DNA from 3 places in the Dongia rigui genome. Region 2 is predicted to be linked to each of the others. Evidence: riboswitches for the same ligand, from Rfam matches in the RefSeq annotation. Region 2 holds a riboswitch; each other region holds the start of a gene.
The links. Region 2 has a riboswitch for cobalamin ahead of SMD31_RS20845 (CbtB domain-containing protein). Riboswitches for the same ligand answer to the same signal wherever they lie in the genome.
Positions count from the first base shown of each region.

Region 1: it holds a riboswitch for cobalamin, as region 2 does, so the genes downstream of both, cobG (precorrin-3B synthase) here and SMD31_RS20845 (CbtB domain-containing protein) in region 2, are expected to answer to the same signal.
Region 3: it holds a riboswitch for cobalamin, as region 2 does, so the genes downstream of both, cobU (bifunctional adenosylcobinamide kinase/adenosylcobinamide-phosphate guanylyltransferase) here and SMD31_RS20845 (CbtB domain-containing protein) in region 2, are expected to answer to the same signal.

Region 1 is NZ_JAXCLX010000002.1:312,280-319,979, reverse strand. It holds gene speB (agmatinase) at 1-590, shown strand, start outside; gene SMD31_RS12980 (amidohydrolase) at 717-2,351, opposite strand; gene metF (methylenetetrahydrofolate reductase [NAD(P)H]) at 2,428-3,360, opposite strand; gene cbiE (precorrin-6y C5,15-methyltransferase (decarboxylating) subunit CbiE) at 3,489-4,700, opposite strand; cobalamin riboswitch at 4,830-5,039, shown strand; gene cobG (precorrin-3B synthase) at 5,131-6,450, shown strand; gene SMD31_RS12960 (precorrin-8X methylmutase) at 6,447-7,073, shown strand; gene SMD31_RS12955 (precorrin-2 C(20)-methyltransferase) at 7,070-7,700, shown strand, end outside.
Region 2 is NZ_JAXCLX010000004.1:435,991-443,690, reverse strand. It holds gene SMD31_RS20870 (ABC transporter substrate-binding protein) at 1-550, shown strand, start outside; gene SMD31_RS20865 (L-ribulose-5-phosphate 4-epimerase) at 616-1,323, shown strand; gene SMD31_RS20860 (ribulokinase) at 1,326-2,903, shown strand; gene SMD31_RS20855 (hypothetical protein) at 2,903-3,931, shown strand; gene SMD31_RS20850 (carbohydrate kinase family protein) at 4,023-5,066, shown strand; cobalamin riboswitch at 5,133-5,371, shown strand; gene SMD31_RS20845 (CbtB domain-containing protein) at 5,484-5,678, shown strand; gene SMD31_RS20840 (CbtA family protein) at 5,690-6,436, shown strand; gene SMD31_RS20835 (methyl-accepting chemotaxis protein) at 6,510-7,700, opposite strand, start outside.
Region 3 is NZ_JAXCLX010000001.1:2,320,513-2,328,212, reverse strand. It holds gene cobN (cobaltochelatase subunit CobN) at 1-2,680, opposite strand, end outside; gene cobW (cobalamin biosynthesis protein CobW) at 2,686-3,756, opposite strand; gene cobU (bifunctional adenosylcobinamide kinase/adenosylcobinamide-phosphate guanylyltransferase) at 3,806-4,366, opposite strand; cobalamin riboswitch at 4,398-4,611, opposite strand; gene SMD31_RS10835 (sensor histidine kinase) at 4,835-6,016, shown strand; gene SMD31_RS10830 (SDR family NAD(P)-dependent oxidoreductase) at 6,152-6,910, shown strand; gene SMD31_RS10825 (hypothetical protein) at 7,010-7,258, shown strand; gene SMD31_RS10820 (hypothetical protein) at 7,255-7,671, shown strand.

The sequences.
Region 1 (7,700 bases), on a different contig from region 2:
CCGGCGGCGATCACACCATCTCGCTGCCCATTCTGCGCGCGCTGGCCAAGGACCGCCCGGTCGGCATGATCCATATCGACGCCCATACCGACACCTGGCAGATGTTCCAGGGCTCGAAATTCTCCCATGGCTCGCCCTTCCGGAATGCCACCGAGGAAGGCTTGCTGGACCCCAAGCGCGTCATCCAGATCGGCATCCGCGGTGCGCAGACGACGGCCGATGGCTGGGACTTCTCGCAAAAGAGCGGCATGCGCGTCGTGTTCATGGAGGAGTTCGCCGAGATCGGCGTCGATGCCGTGATCCAGGAAGCGCGCCGCGTCGTGGGCGATGGCCCGGTCTATTTAAGCTTCGATGTGGACGGCTTGGACCCGATCTATACGCCCGGCACGGGCACGCCGGAAATCGGCGGCATCACGACACTCGAGGCACAAAAGCTGCTGCGCGGTTTGCGCAATCTCGATTATGTCGGCGCCGATGTCGTCGAAGTGGCCCCGCCCTTCGACCCCACCGGCAACACCGCATTGGTCGCCGCGACCCTGATGTATGAGATCCTGTGCCTGCTGGCGGAGCGGATCGATAGCCGGAGGTAGGGTTCGTCAACGCTCTCATTGTCATCCCCCGCGAAGGCGGGGGATCCACGAGTTTCTTTCTTCGTGCCGCCAACTAACTCGTGGATGGCCCGCCTAAAGCGGGCCATGACAACAATGGCGGTTCCGCTACCCAGCAAACCCTTCCGAGCGATGCACTTCCCTGCCGCCGAGCAAGGTGAGGTCGACCTGCGTGTCGCCGATTTCGTAAGGATCGATCTCGAAAATATCCCGATCGAGGATGATGGCGTCGGCATATTTGCCGGGCGTCAGTGAGCCGGTCTCGTCGGCGCGCCAGGCAGCGGCCGCCGCAAGCGTGGTGTAGCCGCGCACCACCTGCTCCACCGTCATGCGCTCTTGCGCCTCGAAGATCGGGAAGTCCTTGGCGACATGCGCCGGCTGGCGCGTCACTGCCGTCTGCATGATCGGAAACGGGTTCAATGTCGACACGCCCCAATCGCTGCTGACGGCGTAAGGGGCGCCGCTGTCGACGATAGTGCGCCAGGGATACATCCAGCGGCCGCGCTCCTTGCCGACGAAGGGAAGCGCCATCTCGGTCACCGACGGCTCGCAGCGCGCCCAGAGCGGCTGCATGTTGGTGACAACCTTCAAGTCACGCAGGCGCGGGATATCGTTGGGGTGGATGAGCTGGACATGGGCCAGTTGATGCAGGCTCGGCCAGGCCCCATTCGCTTTCCGTGCCGCTTCGATGCAGTCAAGGGCCACACGGGTCGCCCGGTCGCCGATGACATGGACATGGAGCTGGAACCGCGCCGCATCGAAGGCGATGAAAAGCTGCTCGAGCAACGTCTCGTCGAACATGATTGGCGCATTGCCGCCGGTGGCGTCGGAGTAATCTTCGATCATCGCCGCGGTGCGGTTCTCGACCACGCCGTCGAGGAAGAACTTGGCCGAATGCACGGCCGTATTTGCGGTGCGATAGTCGCGGCGCAGCGCCTCGACCCGGCCCAGCGCATCCTTCACGGTTTCCGTGGGGAACACCTTTGCCGTGGCGGTCAAGCGCACGCTGAGCTCACCCGCTTCGTCCAGCGCCTTATAGACCTTCATATGCCGCTCCCACACCATGGCATCGAGCACGCCGGTGATGCCGTGGGTGTTGCAGAGCTTCTGTCCGTATTGCACGCCCTTCGCATAGACGTCGAGATTGGTCTTGGGCATGCGGGCGCGGATCCAATCGATCGCGTCTTCATAGATGAGGCCGGTCGGGGTGCCGTCGTCCTCGCGCACGAAGGCACCACCAGAGGGATCGGCAACACTCTTGTCGAGGCCCATGATCTCGCAGGCCTTGGTGTTGACAGCTGCGTTGTGGCCGTCGGCCGCGAAGATGAAGACCGGGCGGTCCGGCACGGCAGCATCGAGCACCTGGCGATTGAGATTCTGCGCGCCGAAGATCCCGGTATACCAGCCGGTGCCCTTGACCCAGAGGTCATTGGTCTTTTGCGAGAACTCACGCAGGCGCTGCTGCAATTCCTCGACCGTCTTGGCGCCCTCGAGATTGACGCTGCTGGAAAACCCGGTGCCGCTGTCCTGCAGATGAATGTGCGTGTCCTGGAAACCAGGCAGAACGAGGCGCCCACCGGCATCGACCCTTCGTGCGCCATTGGCCAGCGCCTTGATCTCGTCATTGCGGCCGATGGCGACGATGCGCCCGTCCTTGGCCGCCAAGGCTTCGACCTGGGGCTGCAAGGGATCCATGGTGCGGATCTTGCCGTTGAGGATTACGAGATCGGGTGAGCCAGCCATCGCCTGCCTGCCTTCTTTTTCATTTGTATTGGAAGGCTGGATGAAATCAGGTTGGGAGGGCCAAGTCCATCCCGCTTCAGCGGTATCCTTCGAGCGGTGAGACGAGCCCGAGTTCGGCGCAGATATCGCGCGCAAGATCGGCCTGGTTCAGCGTGTAGAAGTGGAAATGGTCGACGCCGGCGCGACGCAGGCCCTCGCATTGCTTCAGCGCTGTCTCAAAAGCCAATTGCCGGCACCCGCTTGCGTCCTCGGCCACAGCATCGAAGCGCGCGCGAAGATCGGCTGGCACGTGGGTCCCGCAGCCTTCGGCCATCGCCGCCACTTTCTGGAAATTGCGGATGGGCAGGATGCCCGGCACGATCGGCACATTGATACCGGCGCGCGCCGCGCGATCCTGGAAGCGCTTGAAGCAATCATTGTCGAAAAAGAACTGGGTGATGGCGCGCGTGGCACCGGCATCGATCTTCCGCTTCAAATGGTCGAGATCGGCCTGGGCGTCCTTGGCCTGCGGATGCGTCTCGGGGTAGGCGGCGACGCTGATGTCGAAGGGATGCAGGCGCGCAAGGCCCGCGACCAGGCTGTCGGCGTAAGCGTAACCATCGGCTGTCGGCTGGTAACACGCCCCGATGCCACCCGCCGGATCACCGCGCAAGGCCACGAGACGGTGGATGCCTGCCTGCCAATAGGCGTCGGCAATGGCGTCGATCTCGGCACGGCTGCCGCCGACGCAGGTGAGGTGGGCGGCCGCCGCCACGCCGCAGCGAGCCTGGATGCTGCGCACCAGATCACGGGTCTGGTCGCGGGTCGACCCGCCGGCACCATAAGTGACTGAGACGAAGCGCGGGGCGAGCGCCGCCAGATCATCAGCCGCTGCCCAGAAGGCGGGCACAGCCTCGGCCTGGCGCGGCGGGAAGAATTCGAAGCTGACGGCAAGATTGAGCGCGCGGCCGGAGCGTTCCGTCCGGGTGCCGCCGATGGGCGACGGCTGGGGCAGCGGTTCCTCGATCATGTTCATCCGGGCCCTCGCGGGTTGGGTGAGGCGCAATGCCGCACAGGATAACAGAAACGAGATATAAGTATATCTTTATGTTATTTGTACGAACGTATTGTTCTGGCCGACAATCCGTTATTTGTCAGCTAGTTAGGCTTAAACGCGCAGAAAATGGTGACCGGCAAAGCCGCGCGCCAGGCATCGAAGCCGCCGAGCGGCTTGGCCTGGGAGACGGCGATCCGGGTGAGCTCGCCGCCGATCTTCTCCTGCCAGGAGATCAGCAGAACCTCGCTTTGCACCGTCACGGCATTGGCGACGAGGCGCCCCCCGGGTTTGAGGGCCGCCCAGCAGGCCTCGATGACACCTGGCTCGGTCACGCCGCCGCCGATGAAAATGGCGTCTGGTTGGGCAAGTCCCGCGAGTGCTGCCGGCGCCGCCCCAGCGACGAGGTCGAGGTTGGGTACGCCGAGATGATCGGCATTGGCGCGGATGAATTGCTGGCGGCCATCGTTTTCTTCGATCGCGATGGCACGGCAGCTGGGGTGGCTGCGCATCCATTCGATCGAGATCGAGCCACAGCCGGCACCGACATCCCACAGCAGTTCACCAGGCAGCGGCGCAAGACGCGCCAAGGTTACGGCGCGCACGTCGCGCTTGGTGAGTTGGCCGTCATTCTGGAACGCCTCGTCAGGCAGGCCGGCGAGGGCCGGAAAGGCTTGCGCCTGGGGCCCCGCCCTGCAGTCGATCGCCAGCAGATTGAGCGCCGCGTTCTCCCCTGCCCGCCAGCTCTCGGCGATGCCGTCGATACGCTTTTCCTTCGGTCCGCCAAGGTGTTCGAAGACCGTGATGCGGCTGGGCCCGAAGCCGCGCGCGGTCAGCAATGCCGCAACCGCCTGTGCGGAAAAGCCGTCCTCGCTCAGCACGATCAGACGCGCGCCATCATGGAGGGCCCGATTGACGTGATGGATCGGCCGGCCATGAATGGTGACGACACACACATCTTGCAGGGCCCAGCCCATGCGCGCCGCCGCGAGCGAGACGGAGGACGGGGCTGAGATCACCCGCATCTCATCAGCCGAGAGTTGTCGGCTGAGGCTCGCCCCCATGCCGTAAAACATCGGATCGCCGCTGGCGAGAATGGCGACCTTCTGCCCGCGCAGTGCCAGAACCGCGTCGAAAGCGTCCGAAAACGGGCTCGGCCAGGGACGGCGTTCGGCCTTGAAGCTGTCCGGCAGCATGCCGAGATGCCGGTTGCCACCAAACACGATGGCAGCGTCACTCAAGGCCGCGCGCGCGGCCGCGCCGAGGCCATCGAGGCCGTCTTCGCCGATACCGATGACGGTGAGCCAGGTTGCCATCTTCGCGTCTATCTCGTTGGAAAAAAGGCTGCTTCCCGGCTTCCAATAGGACATCGGCAAGGGATGAGCAAGCGTGCCCGCGACGCCAAACCACGGGAGAATCCGCTTTCGCGGGGTCCCACGCTCCTATAGAACGGGGCCGTTACCGGTGCCCTTCGGGGCATAAAAGGGAACACGGGAGGCGATGGCCCAAATGGACCGGAACCAGCCGTGGCTGCCCCCGCAACTGTACGCGGCGAGCCTGTTGCAACGAGCCACTGGCCCCAAGGGGTCCGGGAAGGCTGCGACGACGGCCCTGACCCGCGAAGCCAGGAAACCTGCCGGTAACACGGGGTTGTGGTTGGATGCATCGGTCGGGGCGTATCGATGCTGTGGTGGGATCAGACTTGGTCCGTACCCATTCGCCGCAACGGTTTTTGCCGGTGCCGATTTGATCCAGAGTGATCGCCGTTTCGCCTGTCCGGGCCTTTACCGCATCGTGCCCTCGCAAGATGGCGGCATCTGTCGCATCAAGCTGCCGTTCGGCCGGCTGAACGCTGCGCAGATGCGGGCGCTGGCGAAGCTTGCCGCGGCTCATGGATTGCCGGAAATCGAAGTCACCAACCGTGCCAATGTGCAGATCCGTGGCGTCCATGACGGCGCCGATGACGCGCTGATCGCCGGCTTGGTCGATGCCGGATTGGCGCCCAAGAGCAGCGGCGCCGACGATGTGCGCAATGTGATGGTGAGCCCTTTCATTGGTCTCGACCCCAATGCCATTTTCGATGTCAGCGATCTCGCGCGCCGGGTGCTCGCGCGTTTGGAGAACGAGACGCACTATCACGTGCTGTCACCCAAATTTTCGATCCAGATCGATGGCGGCGAAGAAATCGCCATGCTGCAGCACCCCAACGATATCTGGCTGTCGGCGATGGCGGACGGGCGCTTTGCCTTCGGCTTTGCCGGGGTGCCGGGCGAGCGCACCGCCGGAGCGGTTGCGAGCGGCGATGCCGAGGCTGCGTTGTTCACGTTGCTCGATCACTTCACGGCGAAGATCGGCCAGCTCAACGCCAAGGGTGACAAGATCACCCGCATGCGGCATTTGCTGGTGGATGAAACACCGGCAGACCTCGCCGCGCGCCTAACTTGCCGGGTGACGCCCGCAGACGCTTGGCAGCGCGCGGCAGCGATGCCGCAAGGCCACATCGGCGCCAGGCGCCAAGCGGATGGGCGGTTCATCCTGGGCGCCGTGCCACTTCTGGGTCGCCTCGGCCAGGAGATGATGCTGGGCCTTGCCGACCTCGCTCACCGATTTTCCGGCAGCGAGATCCGCCTCACCCCCTGGCAGAGCGTGATGCTGCCCTCCATGACAGAAGACGCGCTGGAAGAGGCCGTCGCTGCCCTGGAAGAGCTGGACTTCATCACGCGGCCCGACCGCACGCTGGCGGCGACGTTGACCTGTGCCGGCAGTGCCGGCTGCAAGTCCGGCCTCGCTGACACCAAGGCCGATGCGCGGCACCTCGCCAACGAGATCGATGGTTGGGGACAGCCTGTCTTTGGCATCCACCTCACCGGCTGTGCCAAATCCTGCGCCGCACCCCGCCCCGCCCCCTACACCCTGTTGGGGTTGCGGCCTGGCCATTACGATGTCTTTGCCCAATCCGACGCGCCGGTGGGCGACACGGCAAAGACGGGTTTGGGCGAGCTTCTGGGCCATGACGTCACTATCGAACAGGCAGCCAGGCTGCTGATGCAAAGAGAGAAGGCATGATCAATTACGAGCGCGATGGGCAGGAAATCTATCGCCAATCCTTTTCCATCATTCGCCGGGAAGCCGATCTTGCCGGCATTCCGGCCGATCTCGAAAAACTCGCCGTGCGCGTGGCACATGCCTCCGGCATGGTCGATGTCGTGCCGGATTTGCGCTTCTCCACCGGTGCTGGTGATGCCGGGCGCAAGGCCCTCGCCGACGGCGCGCCGATCCTCGCCGATTGCCGCATGGTGGCGGATGGTGTCACGCGATCGCGCCTCCCCGCCGATAACGAGGTGATCTGCACCTTGAACGATCCGCGCGTGCCGCAGATGGCGCAAGACCTCGGCAACACGCGCTCGGCCGCTGCACTTGAATTCTGGCGCGACAGGATGGGCGGCGCCGTCGTTGCCATCGGCAATGCACCGACCGTGCTGTTCCGCCTTCTCGAAATGCTGGACGAAGGCGCACCGAAACCAGCGCTGATCTTAGGGTTTCCCGTCGGCTTCGTGGGCGCCGCGGAATCGAAAGAGATGCTGGCCGAAAACAGCCGCGGCGTGCCCTTCGTCATCATTCGCGGGCGGCGTGGCGGCAGCGCCATGGCGGCAGCTGCGGTCAACGCCTTGGCAACGGAGCGCGAATGATGGCCAAGGGACGTTTGTATGGTCTGGGCGTCGGCCCGGGCGATCCGGAATTGATGACGATCAAGGCTCTGCGTCTGTTGCAGCAGGCACCCGTCGTCGCCTATCTCGCTGCCAAGGGGAAGAAAGGCAACGCTCTTACCATCGTCGAGACCTTCCTGAAGCCGGAACAGCAGACCATGGCGCTGATCTATCCGGTGACGACGGAAAAGCTGCCGGCGCATCTCAGCTACGAGACGCTGGTCAGCGATTTCTATGACCAGTCGGCGGAGCAGGTCGCAGCGCATCTCGATGCCGGGCGCGACGTGGCTGTCATCTGCGAAGGCGATCCGTTCTTCTACGGCTCGTTCATGTATATCCACGACCGGTTGGCGACCCGCTACGAGACGGAAGTCGTGCCCGGTGTGTGCTCGGTGCTGGCTGCCGCATCTGTGCTGGGTGCCCCCCTGGTCTATCGCAACCAGAACCTCGGCATCCTGTCCGGCGTGCTGCCGGAGGAAGAGCTGAAGCGGCGCCTCTCTGATCTCGAAGCGGCGGCCATCATGAAGCTCGGCACCAATTTCGAAAAGGTGCGCAAGGTCGTGATGGATCTGGGGCTCGGCGACCGCGCGCTTTATGTCGAACGCGCCA
Region 2 (7,700 bases):
CAACGTAAAGGCCGGTGCGCTTGCCTGCCAGTACATCGTCGATCACCTGAAGGGCAAAGGCGATGTGCTCATCGTCAATGGCCCGCAGGTCACCTCGGTCACCGACCGCGTCAAAGGCTGCAAGGAAGTCCTCGCCAAGAATCCCGACATCAAGATCCTCTCTGACGATCAGGATGCCAAGGGTTCGCGCGACGGCGGCTTTGCCGTGACGCAGAGCCTGCTGACCCGCTTCTCCAAAGTGGACGGTATCTTCGCCATCAATGACCCGACCGGCATCGGTGCCAGCCTTGCTGCCAAGCAGTTGGGCCGCAGCGAGTTCATCATCACCGCGGTCGACGGCGCCCCGGATATCGAGGCCGAACTGAAGACCGGCACCTCGCTGATCAAGGCGTCCTCGTCGCAGGACCCCTACACCATGGCCGGCCAATCGCTGGAGCTGGCTGCCGGCATTCTGCAGGGCAAGAAGCCGGACCCCAAGGTGATCCTGCTTGATCCGGTCCTGATCACAAACGAGAATCTCGGCTCCTACAAGGGCTGGACCTCGCACTAACTGTTACCAGCCGGTCGCGATCCATGAAAGGTCGCGGCCGGCCTTTTCTTATCTGAAGGTAGAACATGCTGAAAGCGTTGCGGGAACAGGTGCTGGAAGCCAATCTCGATTTGGTGAAGGGCGGTCTGGTTCTCTACACCTTCGGCAATGTGAGCGGCATCGACCGCGATCAAGGCCTGGTCGCGATCAAGCCGAGTGGCGTGCCCTATGACAGAATGAAGGCCGACGATATCGTCCTCACTGACCTTGATGGCAAGAAGGTCTATGGCGACATGCGACCGTCATCGGATCTCGCGACGCATCTGCTGCTGTACAAGTCGTTTTCCGGCATCGGTGGGGTCGTTCATTCTCATTCCGAATATGCGACGATCTGGGCGCAAGCCGCGCGCGCCATTCCGGCGCTTGGTACCACCCATGCAGATTATTTTCATGGCCCCGTACCGGTCACGCGTGTGCTGACGGATGCGGAGATCGAGGGCGACTACGTCCTCAACACCGGTGTCGTGATTGTCGAGGCCATTGGCGACAAGGATCCGATGTCGATGCCGGCAGCGCTCGTCGCCGGGCACGGACCCTTCTGTTGGGGCAGGGACGCGGCCGATGCCGTACACAATGCAGTCGTGCTTGAATCGGTGGCGCGCATGGCGGTCCATACGGTGGCGCTGCGGCCCGAGACCCGCGGGATCTCCCAATCCTTGCTGGACCAGCACTATTTTCGTAAGCATGGCGCCAAGGCCACCTATGGCCAGGCTTCATCAGACAAGGCGCTATGAGCATGCCATCGGTTGTCGCCGGCGTTGATTTCGGAACGCTCAGCGTTCGCGTGACGTTGTTTTCGGACGTCGGGCGGGCGCTCGGCCACGGCAGCGCCGAATATCCCCTGCACCGCCGGCGCGATGACCCCGACTACGCCACGCAATCGCACGATGACCAGATGGCGGCGCTCGCCGCTGCCTTCAAGAAGGTGCTGGCTGGCAGCGGCGTCAAGGGAGAGGACGTCGTCGCGCTCGCCATCGATACGACAGGCTCAAGTGTCGTCATGGTGGGTGAGGGGCTGCAGCCGCTCAGCGAATACTACCTGTGGTGCGATCATCGCGCCAAAGCTGAGGCGCAGGAGATCACGGCCAAGGCCCATCGGGACGGCGTCGAGGCAATCGATTGGTGCGGCGGTGTCTATTCGCATGAATGGGGTTTCGCCAAGGTGCTGCATTGGCTGCGTCACAATGCCGAGAAGCGCGGGCAATTCGTCACGGCACTCGAACATTGCGACATGGTGGCAGCGACGCTGACCGGCGTTACCGATCCCAAAATGGTCAAGCGCAGCGTCTGCGCGATGGGCCATAAATGGATGTGGAACCCGCGTTGGGACGGCTTGCCAGCGCAAGACTTCCTGACGCGGGTCGATCCGCTCTTCGACGGCATCCGCGCCAAGATCAATGGCACGTTCTGCACGTCGGACAAGATTGCCGGCAAGCTTGCGCCGGGCTGGGCCGAGAAGCTGGGGCTGAAGCCCGGCATTCCGATCCCGGTCGGCGCCTTTGATGCGCATTGGGACGCGCTCGGCGCTGGCTGCAAGATCGGCGACGTCGTCAACGTCGTCGGCACATCGACCTGCATCATCGCGACGGCGAAGGATGTCGGGCTGATCCCTGGGCTGTGCGGCATCGTGCCGGGCAGTGTCGATCCGCACCTTATGGGTATCGAGGCTGGGCTTTCCGCGACGGGTGACATCTTTGATGCCATTGCCAAGCGCGCCAATACCAAGATTGCTGAACTGTCGCGCGGCCTCGAAAACTATCGCGCCGGGCAGACGGGCCTGTTGCGCCTGACCTGGGACAATGGCGACCGCACGGTGCTGGTGCGTCCGGATCTCGGCGGTATCACGTTGGGGTGGAACCTGCTGCATACGGCACAGGACGAGCTTTTTGCCGCCATCGAGGGTACCGCCTTCCATACCCGCCTGATCCTCGAGCGCATGGCGGAAGGTGGCGTGCCGATCGAGCGCATCATCAATGGCGGCGGCATCCCCCAGCATAACCCGGTGCTCAACCAGGTCTATGCCAATGTCCTGGGGAAACCCGTTCTGGTGCCGGACGGCGTACCGACCGGCTTTGGCGCCGGCATCTTTGCCAGCATGGCGGCAGGCCTTCATGCCGATGTGGCGGCGGCCCAGGCGGCCATGTGTCTACCGTTCCGGACGTTCCAGCCTGATCCGGCGGCGCACGCCGTCTATCAGCGTCTCTATCCCATGTTCCGTGAGCTTTATCTCGGTTTCGGTGGCGTTGCCGCCGCGGCCAACCTCGGCAGCGTATTGCCGGAACTTCGCAAGATCGCCCAAGGAGGCAGTCATTGATGTCGACGCGTCTTGATCAGAAACTCGCCCGCATTCGCGCCGGCCAATACAAGCGCAGCGACTTCATTATCGCCGACGCGAAGGACGCCGACATGGGACCGAGCATTCCGGCGATGGGGCCGAACCGGCAGCCCGATGGCACCTGGTCGCGCTATCGCACGCGGGCCGAGTTTTTGGACCAGATTCGCGCCATTGTGGCGCAGGACATCGTCGATATCATGCTGATGTCGGTGTCCAATCTGGAGCAGCTGGCGAGTGAAGGCGTATTCCGCAATTGCCCGGTGAAGCCTGCCATTCGCGCCAATGATACGACCGATATCTGGGTCGTTCGTGGCGGCACCTACAACAAGCATCCGTCGCGACCCTTCCGCTCGGCCGCCTTGCCACGCGTCCTTCATGGCGGATCCAGTCTGCGCGAAGGGGCCGGGGTGATCGGCACCGACCTCGGCCTTTATTCGATCACCTTCAACAACGACCTCGACGCCGACCAATGTTCATTGGAGGCGTTTGCCGATTTCCGCGCCGACGCGGCGCAGCATGGCTTCAAGTACTTCCTCGAAGTGTTCAACCCGAACGCGGGACGCGATCTGTCGCCCGACATCATGCCACATTACGTCAACGACAGCATTGTTCGCTGCCTGGCCGGTGTCAGCAAGTCTGATCGCCCGCAGTTCTTGAAGATTGCCTATAATGGCCCGAACGCCCTCGAGGAATTGGCGAGCTATGATCCGGGCATGATCGTCGGTGTGCTGGGCGGCGGCGCCGGGACCACGCGCGACTGCTTCGAACTGTTGTGCCAGGCCGAGCGTTACGGCGCGCGCGTGGCTCTGTTCGGGCGCAAGATCAACCTGGCCGAAGATCCCCTGGCCATGGTCGAAATGATGCGCAATGTCGCTGATGGATCGGTGACACCGGCGGAGGCGGTCCGCGCCTACCATGGAATCTTGGCCAAAAAGGGTATCAGACCGGCCCGCTCGCTCGAGGAGGATGCCGCCATCTCCGAGGCGGTTCTGAAGCAGGCTGCCTGAAGGAATTGCCCCTGGCTGCATTCCCCCGGCGGCATTTCCCTGGCGGCATTCCCCCCTGGATTCCCGCCGCGACCGATTGTAGAGATGAAACATGACAACGTCTCGCCGCGGCATCGTGACGGGTGGCACCTGGTGCGTCGATCGCAACCGGGCGATCGATGCGTGGCCACATGAAGATGGCGTCGCCGAAATTCTGGCGACCGAACTCTATGGTGGTGGCTCCGGCTGCAATCTTGCCATCGATATCCGAAAGCTCGATCCCAGCTTTCCAGTGGCAACCATCGGTCTCGTGGGCGATGACGCAGATGGCCATTTCCTGCTTGCCCAAGCCGACGCCCATGGCATCGACCGCAGCCGCATGGCCGTAACGGCGGATGCGGCGACCCAGTTCACCGATGCCTATGTCTCGCAGCGCAGCGGCCGGCGGACCCACATCTTCTTTCAGGGAACCGGCGCGCTGTTGACTCCGGATCACTTCAGTTTCGATGGAGTCGATGCACGGATCCTGCATCTGGGGCTCCCCGGCGCACACAAGCTCATGGATCAACCGTGGAAGGGCGATCCGAATGGGTGGGTCTACGTGCTGCGGCGCGCACGCGACGTCGGATTGCTCACCAATCTCGAACTCTTCAGCATCGCCCCCGAACGGATCGCGGCCCTCGTCCTGCCCTGCCTGCCGTATCTCGATTATCTCGTGGTGAATGATTTCGAAATCGGCGCCCTCGCTCAGTTGCAGACGTCGACGGACGGCTTGACCGAGATCGGCGCCTGCATCCAGGCGGCAAAGGCCGTCATGGCCAAGGGCAGCATGCGCCTCATCGTCGTCCACTTCCCGGCCGGGGCGATTGCCTTGGAGCGGGATGGCACCGTCACCTCGGCGCCATCCTTCAATATTCCCCAATCCGAGATTGTCAGCGCCAATGGGGCAGGGGACGCGTTCGCTGCCGGGCTGCTCTACGCCCTTCACGAAGGGTGGGAGATCGCCTCGGCACTCGAAATGGCCCATGCCACGGCGGCCATTTCGCTACGGGGACTCTCGACCTGCGCCGCGGTCGAGGACTACCGCGCGTGCCTTGCCAGGGCCCGTAAGTGGGGCCTCCGGCCGTCGCTGGCTCTGCAACAAGCGTCGCTATAAGAGAAATTACGCCGCTCATCCGTCGGGGATTGGACAAATTTCTTGACGCCGTCGATGCCCTGGGCGAATGATCCACCAGTCGAAGGTTCCCCGATGGATAGATTCCTGGGGATTAATAGGGAACACGGTGCGGACGACCCAAAAGGGGCCAAAACCGTGACTGCCCCCGCAACTGTAAGCGAGGAGCGGACGCCGAGATAACCACTGACCGGTGGCGGGCATGGGTAACATGCCGGATCCGGTTGGGAAGGTGGCGCCGCCTGGTACTCGCGAGTCAGGAGACCTGCCAGCGACGAGACGAATCCGTATTCCGGACGGGGTGTCCGCGCGGTGTGGTGGATCTGGTACCAACTGGCACCGGTCACTTCAGTAGCGGTAACCCCCTGCCGGCCAGACCAGAACTCAAGGGGATCCATCATGCAGACCAACGCCCAGCTTGCCTCAAGCGCCGTTTCCACCAAGACCACTGCCCGCACCGAAGCCCTCGCAGGCGCCTTCATGGCTGCCGTGCTCGGCCTCGTCATGGTCTGGGGTGTCGGCTTCTCGCATATCGAAGCGGTTCACAACGCCGCCCACGACACGCGCCACGCCAACGCCTTCCCCTGCCACTAAGGGGCGGGTTCATGGAGACGTTCCGGCGACTGTTTCTGGTCGCTCTGTTGGCTGGTCTCATCAGCGGCATCGCCATTACGGCCGTCCACCAGGTGAGCACGACGCCGCTTATCCTGGCGGCTGAGGTCTACGAGAACGCCGGGCCGGCAGAAGCACCAGCTGCTGCCGCCGAGGCGCCGGCCGGCGAAACGGGCCACGATCACGACCATGCGGCCGAAGGGCATGACCATGGTGGCGGCGACGCCTGGTCGCCCGCCGATGGCTGGCAGCGGACCCTCTCGACGGCCATTGCTGATGTCCTCACCGGCATCGGCTTTTCGCTCCTGCTGGTTGCCGCCTACCGCATCTGGGGCGGCAACATGACCTGGCGGACGGGGCTGTTCTGGGGCCTGGCCGGTTTCGCGGCGATCGTTGCCTCACCCAATCTCGGCCTGCCGCCGGAAGTGCCGGGTACCGAAGCCGCACCCCTCGCTGACCGTCAGGTCTGGTGGGTGGCGACGGCGGTGCTGACGGCGCTGGGACTTGGCTGCATCTTCATTGCCAAGCGCGCCTGGGCCGCTGCCCTGGGACTTGTTCTGATCGTGCTGCCGCACGCCTATGGCGCGCCGCAGCCGGCGGAATATGCGAGCGTGGCGCCTGAGGAACTGGCGCACCGCTTCATCGTCGCAGCGACGATCGCGGGGCTGGTCTTCTGGGCGATCCTCGGGGCATCGACCGGCTATTTCTATCACCGGTTCTTCAAGTCGACCGCTTCCTGACCAGATCTGGCAGCAGCAAAGAAAAAGGCCGGGCCGCCCGATCGGGTGCCCGGCCTTCTCTTTAGTCGTTGGTTCAGAGCGCGCGGACGTCCTGAATGAAGCGCTCGATCGTGGTGCGAATCTGGGACGTGTTCTGACCCAGCAGTCTGGCGGCAGACAGCACAGTCGCTGTGGCGTTCTGCGTCTGCCCGGCGGCTTGCGCCACGAAGACGACCTTTTCCGAAACTTCCTGGTTGCCGGCCGAGGCTTCCTGGATGTTGCGGGCGATCTCCTTGGTCGCAGCGTTCTGCTCTTCGACCGCAGCCGCGACGCCGCTTGAGATATCCTTCATCTGACGGATCTGATCGCCGACCGAACGGATCGAATCCGCCGTCGATTGCGTCGATGTCTGGATCGATTGGACCTGAACGGCGATGTCTTCCGTGGCACGCGCCGTCTGGTTTGCCAGGCTCTTGACCTCATTGGCGACGACGGCAAAGCCCTTGCCAGCCTCGCCGGCACGCGCGGCTTCGATCGTCGCGTTGAGCGCCAGCAGGTTGGTCTGGTTCGAGATCTCGGTGATGAGGCGAACCACATCGCCGATCTTGGTCGAGGCTTCGGTCAGGTGCGAAACACGCTCGGTTGTGTCTTCGATCGAATGCGTCGAGGTCGCAGCGATCTCGGCCTGGCTGGAGACCTGTCGGCTGATCTCCATGATGGAACTCGACAGCTCTTCGGTTGCGGCAGCAACCGTCTGCACATTGGCGCTGGCCTCAGTTGCGGCAGCAGCGACCTTCTGGACCTGCTCAAGCGAATCACTCGACAGTTTGTTGAGCGATTCGGCCGTATGATCCAGCTCGTCAGCCGATTTCACCAGCGCCTGCAGGATGGTTTCGACCTCCTGGTCGAAGCCACGGGCAAGCTCCGACATCTGCGCCGCCCGTTTTTCGCGGGACTGCTGCTGCTGGGCAGCCTCGGCCTGCAGGACTTCATTGCGGCGCATGTTGTCGGCAAAGACGGCAACGGCGCCGGCCATGTTGCCGACCTCGTCAGCGCGCTCGGCATAGGGGATGTTGACCGAGGTGTTGCCGGCAGCCAGTTCCTTCATCGTGTCGGTGATCATGCGGATCGGTGCGCCGATCTGGCGCGACAGGACGAAGAAGAACAGGACGGCAGCCACCAGCATGACCACAGCGCTGGTGATGACCGTCCGCAGGGTCCAGGCCAATGCAGTTGAGATCTGCGCATTCGCCGCGGCGGAGTTCGCCTTGATGGCTTCCGAGAC
Region 3 (7,700 bases), on a different contig from region 2:
TATTGGCGGTCCCCCAGGCCGAAAGCACGATGGCCTTGGGCCAGGCACCATGTTCCTGGCGGTGACGATCAAGCACGAGGAGCGCCGATTGCCAGCCGAGACTCCAGGCGGTCGGTGTCGGCACCGAGCGCGTATCGACCGAAAAGAAATTGCGCCCCGTGGGCAGCACATCCAGCCGCCCGCGTGTCGGCGCGCCGGAGGGACCCGGCTTGACGAAGCGCCCGTCGAGCCCACGCAAGATGCTGGCGATTTCCGCATCGCCGCACCCCTGCACACGCAGGCGCAGATCGTCTTCAATGAAGTCGAGCACAGCCGCCGTGCGCGTCCAGGCCGGGTCGCAGGCCTGCTGATGCGACACCAGGGCGAGTGCCAGCAATTCCAGCCGCTCGACCGTATCGCCGGTCAGCCGCCACAGATCATCGCTTACCCGCTGCAGGGCGTCCGGCCGGGCACCGTTCCACGCCTCGCCGAGCTTGGCATCGAGCGGGTCGAAATCGAGGCCGAGATCGGCGCCGAGCGCCCGGATCAGCGATGCGCCGCGCCCCTCGCCCTTGCCGCGCGGCAGGCGGGTGAGTGCCACCAGCAATGCATCGAGCATGGCCCCTTCCGGCGCCTTCCCGAAGATATGGAGGCCGTCGCGGATCTGCGCCTCTTTCAATTCGCACAGATGATTGTCGAGCTTGGCCAGGGCCGTGTCGGTATCGTCATCCACCAGCACGCCGCAATCGGCTGCCAATCCCGACGACATGGCGAGATCGAGGATCTGGCGTTTCAAATCGACACAGCGGCGCGGATCGACCTGGCTCGCCTCGAAATACTCATCGACCAATCGTTCGAGATCGCGGGTCGGGCCATAGCTTTCGGCCCGCGTCAGCGGCGGCGTCATGTGATCGATGATGACGGCCTGGGCGCGGCGCTTGGCCTGCGCCCCTTCGCCCGGATCGTTGACGATGAAGGGATAGAGATTGGGCATGGGCCCGAAGATCGCCTCCGGGTAGCACAGGTTCGACAGCGCCAGCGACTTTCCCGGCAGCCATTCGAGATTGCCGTGCTTGCCCATATGCACCATCGCCAGCGCACCGAACTGGCGCCGCAGATAGGCGTAGAAGGCAAAGTAATAATGCGGTGGGACCAGGTCGGGGTCGTGATAGCTGGCCGTCGGATCGACGTCATAGCCGCGCGATGGCTGAATGCCGATGACGACATGCCCCAGATCGATCAGGGGCAGATCGAAGCCGTCGCCGGCATAGTTGGGATCCTGGTTGAAGCTGCCCCAGCGCGTGATCACCGCCGCCTGCATCGCCGCCGGCAGGCTCGCAAAGAACGCCGCATAATCTGCGCCGGTGAGGCGGAAGGCACCCTTCTCGCGCGCAATCAGGCGCGTCATCAGCTGGTCGCCATCGGTCGGCACGGCTGTGATGTGATAGCCGGCGCCCTGCATCGCCTTCAACACTTCGATGGTGCCGGCCGGCGTGTCGAGGCCGACGCCATTGCCGATGCGCCCATCGCGGTTGGGATAATTGGCGAGCACCAGCGCCACGCGCCGGCCCCCGACCTGCGTGCGGCGCAGTTTCACCCAATTGGCGGCAAGATCGGCGACGAAATCGATCCGGTCAGCCACCGGTTGCGGCGCCACGATGGTGCATTGCGTCGCTGCGTCAAAATGCTGTGCCGATTTCCACGAGATGGCGCGGGTCAGAATGCGACCGTCGAGTTCCGGCAGCGCCACCTGCATGGCAAGATCGCGTGGGGACAGCCCGCGCGGGCTGCCCTGCCACTGCGCATGGCTTTCGGAAGAGAGCACCACCTGCAGCACCGGGTGATCGCCGCCATCAAAGGGTGTGGCAAACTCGGCAGCACCCGGCTGCGAGATGGCAAAGCCGGTGCAGTTCAAGGTCACGTCCGGTGCCGTCTCGGCATAAAGGTCGCGGATGAGATCGGCCGCCACCGCTTCTTTGAGCGAATTGACAAAGATGGGGAGCGGATTGATGCCGCGTGCCGCCACGGCGCGAATGAGCGCCTCGATCGGTGCCAGCGTGCCCGCCTGCAGCAAGGCGCGGTAGAAGACGATGCCGGCGACCGGGGCACCCTGCCGCCAATAGGCTTTGAGATCGGCAAGGCCGAGGATATCGGCACCCGGCCAATATAGCCCGGCACGCAGCAGCTGCCGCGGCTCCGCCCACTCACCAGGATAGCCGATCAGCGCCGCTGCATAGCGCAGGAAATTCTCGGCATTCGTCTGGCCGCCATGGATCTGGTACTGCCACAGCCGGTGTGCCGCATCCTCGTCGATCGTCGAGCGGCGCGACAACTCCGGGTCCGGCTGGTCGTCGCCGGACAGGGCCGCGAACTGGCTGCCCCGCGCCTGGGCATTGAGCGCCAATTGCTCGACCCCGTAAGGCCAGTAGCGTTCGCCGCCGATGAGGCGCAGCACCACCAGCTTGGCATGGGCCGCCACCTGCTCGATGTAAAGATCGACCGACATGTGGTGCTGCAATTGCAGCAGATTGACCAGGCGCAAGGTCGGCTTTGGCTGGGGCAGCGCCGCATGCGAGGCGGCAAGGGCCGCAAGCTCGGTATCCGCCGCACTCAGCACCACGATCTCGGCCGGCGTCTGGCCAAGATCGACGGCTTCACCGCCATCGCTGATCGTTCCCGGTTTGGCGGCGAGGAGATGCATGGGTTTTAGGCGAGCGCAGCCGTGATCGCAGCGCGGTCGAGGCCCTTGAGGCCGATCACGACGATGCGGCCCTTGCGCCCTTCATGCGCTTCCAGCGGCCGGTCGTAATAATGCTGCAGGCGGTTGCCGACACCCTGCAGCACCAGGCGCATGTCCTTCCCCGCCACGGCAAGGAAGCCTTTCACGCGCAGAATATCGTGGGCTTCGATGGCCGGCACCAGCTTGGCCAGCAATTGCTGTGGCTCGGCGAGTTCGCCGATCTCGACCTGGAAGCTTTCGAAATCGTCATGATTGTGATCCTCGCCCTCCAGCTCATGATGCGAGGGCCGCGCGCTGAGATCGGCTTCGGCCGCCGCATCCAGCCCCAGCAGCACGCGCGGATCAACCTCGCCGAAACGCGCCGTGATCATCTTCGCCGGGCGCTGCAATTCCTTGATGATATGGGCCTGGGCCGCTTCATGCTCGCCCCCCGTCATCTGGTCCGCCTTGTTGACGATGATGAGATCGGCACAATTGATCTGGTCTTCAAAGAGTTCCGCCAACGGGCTTTCATGATCGAGCCCGTCATCCGATTTCCGCAGCGCATCGACCGCATCCGGATTGTCGGCAAAGCGGCCGGCCGCCACCGCCGGCCCGTCGACCACGGCGACGACACCGTCGACGGTGACGCGCGTGCGAATCTCCGGCCAGTTGAAGGCCTTCACCAGCGGCTTCGGGAGTGCCAGGCCCGAGGTCTCGATGACGATATGGTCGGGCGGGTTGGCGCGGTCGAGCAGCGCCTTCATGGTCGGCAGAAAATCGTCGGCCACCGTGCAGCAGATACAGCCATTGGCCAGCTCGACGATGTTTTCATCCGGGCAGCCTTCGATCTTGCAGCCCTTGACGATCTCGCCGTCGACGCCAAGCTCGCCGAATTCGTTGATGATGAGCGCCAGGCGCTTGCCGCCGGCATTCTTGAGAAGATGCTGGATCAGGCTGGTCTTGCCGGCACCGAGGAAGCCCGTGACGATGGTGGCCGGAATCTTGCCGCCCGGAATCTTACCAGTGGCACCAGCAGCGTTGGAAGCGACAGTCATTGCATGATCCTTATCGGCTCTTATTTCAAACCGCGCGGCGACCCGCGCGTCACTTCAGTATGAGCGGCAGGCCGGCCGCGACGAACAGCACGTGGTCGGCGCGCGCTGCGATGCGCTGGTTGAGACGCCCCGCGTGATCGCGGAAGTCGCGCGCCAGCTTGTTGCCCGGCACAATGCCGAGGCCCACTTCATTGGCGACGAAAATGAGCGGGCCGCCGCATTGGCCGAGCGCTGCCTCCAGCGCGTCGATCTCCGCCGGCACGTCTTTTTCCGCCAGCAATACATTGGTGAGCCACAGCGTCAGGCAATCGACCAGAACCGCCGCCCCCTTCTCTGTTTCCGCCACGATCGTTTGGGCCAGGGCCATGGGCTCCTCGACCAGGCGCCAATCCGGGTCGCGGCGGTCGCGGTGGAACTGCACCCGCGCCGCCATTTCGGCATCACGGATCTCGGCGGTGGCGACATAGGTACGGGCACCCGTATGCCGGTCGAGGACTTCCTCGGCATAGAGGCTTTTGCCCGAACGCGCCCCGCCCAGCACCAAGGTGATGGCAGGCAGCGGGGTGATGATGCCGGTGGGACCGGCGCCTTGTGACAAGGATCGAGCCATGATGGCGCGAAACCTCCCTCCGAGGTCGTTGCCGTTACGAAGCGGCCGCCGAGGTCTCCTGACTCGACCGTATTCCAGCGGATGGCCTTCCCAGCCGCACCGGCCAGTGGCTCTTTCATCCGCCGCATCCCAGTTAACGATTGGGATAACGATCCTACAGTTGCGGGGGCAGCGCCGGAATGTCGCCAGATTGGCGTTTCACCGGCTTCCCTCTTTGCGGTTGGCGGCAACCTACTCAAAGCGGCGGGGCTTGGCCAGCAGAAACCCAGCCTCGCCCTGGGACATCAGGCACAAGGATTTCGGATAAAATTACACAATCGTATGATGATTGATTTCACCTCTTTACCTCTCATTATTCACCAAGTGTCAATCTGCTGGCACATAGTTTCGAACGTTTGAAAACGACGGCCGGGATCTGCCCGGCCACAGGATGGATCACTCTTGGCCTGTTCCAGCTTGGATACCAGCATGCAGCCTGATGCGGCGCGGCAAGGGGCGGCAATGTCGGCGGCGGATGCCGCGCTGCTCGACGTCATTGCGACGCCGATCGTCATCACGCATCTGGCGACCACCGACATCCTCTTTGCCAACGCGGCCGCCAAGGCGCTGTTCGAGCGCCCGGCCGACCTGCCGGCGGGTCACCGCACCGATCATCTCTATGCCGACGCCAATCTGCGCGGCGAGCTCATTCAGCGCCTGCGGCGCGACGGCTCGATCCAGAATTTCGAGATCGAGTTTCAAAGCTTCACCGGCCGTCGCTTCTGGGGCCTCCTGTCCGGCCGCGCCACCAAATATGAAGGGGCCGACGCGCTCGTTGCCTCCATCGTCGACATCTCGGCGCAGAAGGAGCGCGAGGTGCAGCTGGCCCAGGCGACCGAACAGCTGCGCGTGCAGGCGGCCTCCACCGCCCAGCTCAACCACGAACTGAAGCGCCAGCGCCAGGTGGCGATTACCGCCAGCCGCGCCAAGAGCGATTTCCTGGCGCGCATGAGCCATGAATTGCGCTCGCCCTTGAATGCCATCCTCGGCTTTTCCGAAGTGATCGCCGGCCGCGTCTTCGGCGCCGACGGCACCGCGCGGTATGAGGATTACGCCCGCAACATCAACCAGGCGGGCACGCATCTTCTCGAACTCATCAACGACATCCTCGACCTTTCCAAGGTCGAAGCCGGCGAGATGCAGCTGAGCCTGGAGCCGATCGAGCTCAAGGAACTCATCAACAGTTCGGTCCAGCTGATGACCCCCATCGCCGAGAAGCGCGGCGTGCAGCTGGTGGTCGATCTCGGCCGTTCGCCCTTGTCGCTGGTGGCCGACCGCCGGCGCCTGCGCCAGATGGTGGTCAATCTCGTCAGCAACGCCATCAAGTTCACCCTGGCCGGCGGCACCGTGATGATCACGGCGCATCAGGCGCAGGGCAACATCGTCATCGACGTGGCCGATTCCGGCATCGGCATGACGCCGGACCAGGTCAAAGTGGCGCTGCAACCCTTCGGCCAGGTCCCCACCGACAGCCCCTATGCGCAAACCGGCACTGGCCTTGGCTTGCCCATCGTCGACAGCCTGGTGAAACTCCATGGCGGCAAGCTCGACATCCAGTCGACACCCAATGTCGGCACCACCGTGACCCTGACCATCCCCAAGGTGCGGTAGAGGAGCGCCTCGCTGGGGCCTTTTTACCGTCATGGTCGGCGAAGGCCGACCATGACGGAGTGGTTTCGTCGCTTCCTATCCGGGCATACTCACCCTACATTCCCCGGCCTGACTCTAAGTGAGAGCATCACGACCATGACCCGTTCCATTCTCATCACCGGTGCCGCCTCCGGCATCGGTGCCGCCACGGCGCGGGCGCTGGCAGGCGCAGATGTGCAGATTCTGCTGCACACCAAGAGCAACCGCGCAGGTCTTGAACAGGTCGCCGCCGAAATCGAAGCCGCCGGCACACGCACGGTGCTCGCCATGGGTGACCTCGCCCAGCGCGAAACCGGCGCGCAACTCGTCGCACAAGCGATCGAAGCCTTCGGCGGCCTCGACATCCTCATTGCCAATGCCGGCTTCCCCTTGCGCCCGCTCATCGGCGAATTGACGCGCGACGAGCTTGATTACACCCATGCCGTCATCGCCGGTGGCTTCTTTGCGCTCACCACCGCCGCCTTGCCGCATCTCAAATCGGCGGGTGCGCGCGGCCGCATCGTTGCCATCTCGACCCATAACGCGCATCTCTTCCTGCCGGGCTATCTCAACTTCCCCGCCAGTGCCTCGGCCAAGGCAGCGCTGGAGACGATGGTGAAATCATTGGCCCTGCAACTCGCCCCCGATGGTGCGACGGTCAACGCCATTGCTCCCGGCCTCATCGAGAAGGACCGGCATGCGGAAGGTAAGGCCGTCTCCGCTGATCAATGGCCGAAGCTGACTGCGCGCATCCCCATGGGCCATAAGGGCCAACCCGCCGACGTGGCCGCCACAATCGCCTTCCTCTGCTCCCCCGGCGCCCGCTACATCACCGGCCAGGTGATCCATGTCGATGGCGGGCTGGTGATCCGGTAGGCGCTAACCAGCTTTCCGCTATCGATCCCGCCGCCATTCACTTGACTCAAATATGTTACCTTGGTACATGAGTAACATTCGTACATCGAGATCCCATCCATGGAAACCATCGAACGCGTACAGACCGGCGTGCGGCTGGAGAAGCGGCTGCTGAAGGTTTTGAAGGCCGTGGCCGAGTTGAAGGACATGTCGCTCGGCGATCTCATCGAAGGGATGGCGCTGCATGCTTTTGAGGGAAAGTGCGCCTTCGAACCGGCAACGGTGAAGCAGATCGCCGAATTGAAAAAGGTCTACGGCCTGACGCTGACGGCGGCCGCCAGCCACAAGCTGAAAGAGAAGTCGAGATGAGCGCCGATGCAATGACCGACGACGATTTCCTGGCGGCGCTGGAGAGTTGCCGCATCGATCCGGCGGCATTCAATCATGCGGCCCATTTGCGCGCCGGGTTTCTTTATTTGCAGCGCCACGACTTCGCCGCAGCGCTGGGCGCCATGCGTCATGCGATCCAGCGCTTCGCCGCCGCGATCGGCAAGGACGGGCTCTATCACGAGACCATCACTTGCGCCTTCATGACCCTCATTAATGAGCGCCTCGCTACAGAATCTGTAGGCATCCGTTGGGAAGGTTTCGCCTTGCGCCATGCCGATCTCTTCGACGGCACCGCATTGTCGCAGCATTATTCGCGCGAGAGGTTACAGCACCCGCTGGCGCGCACAGTCTTCCTGCTGCCGGACCGCGTGCCGGGAGAGAAAGCGGCCTAGAGTCTTCGTCTCAACTCCCCCTCTCCCTA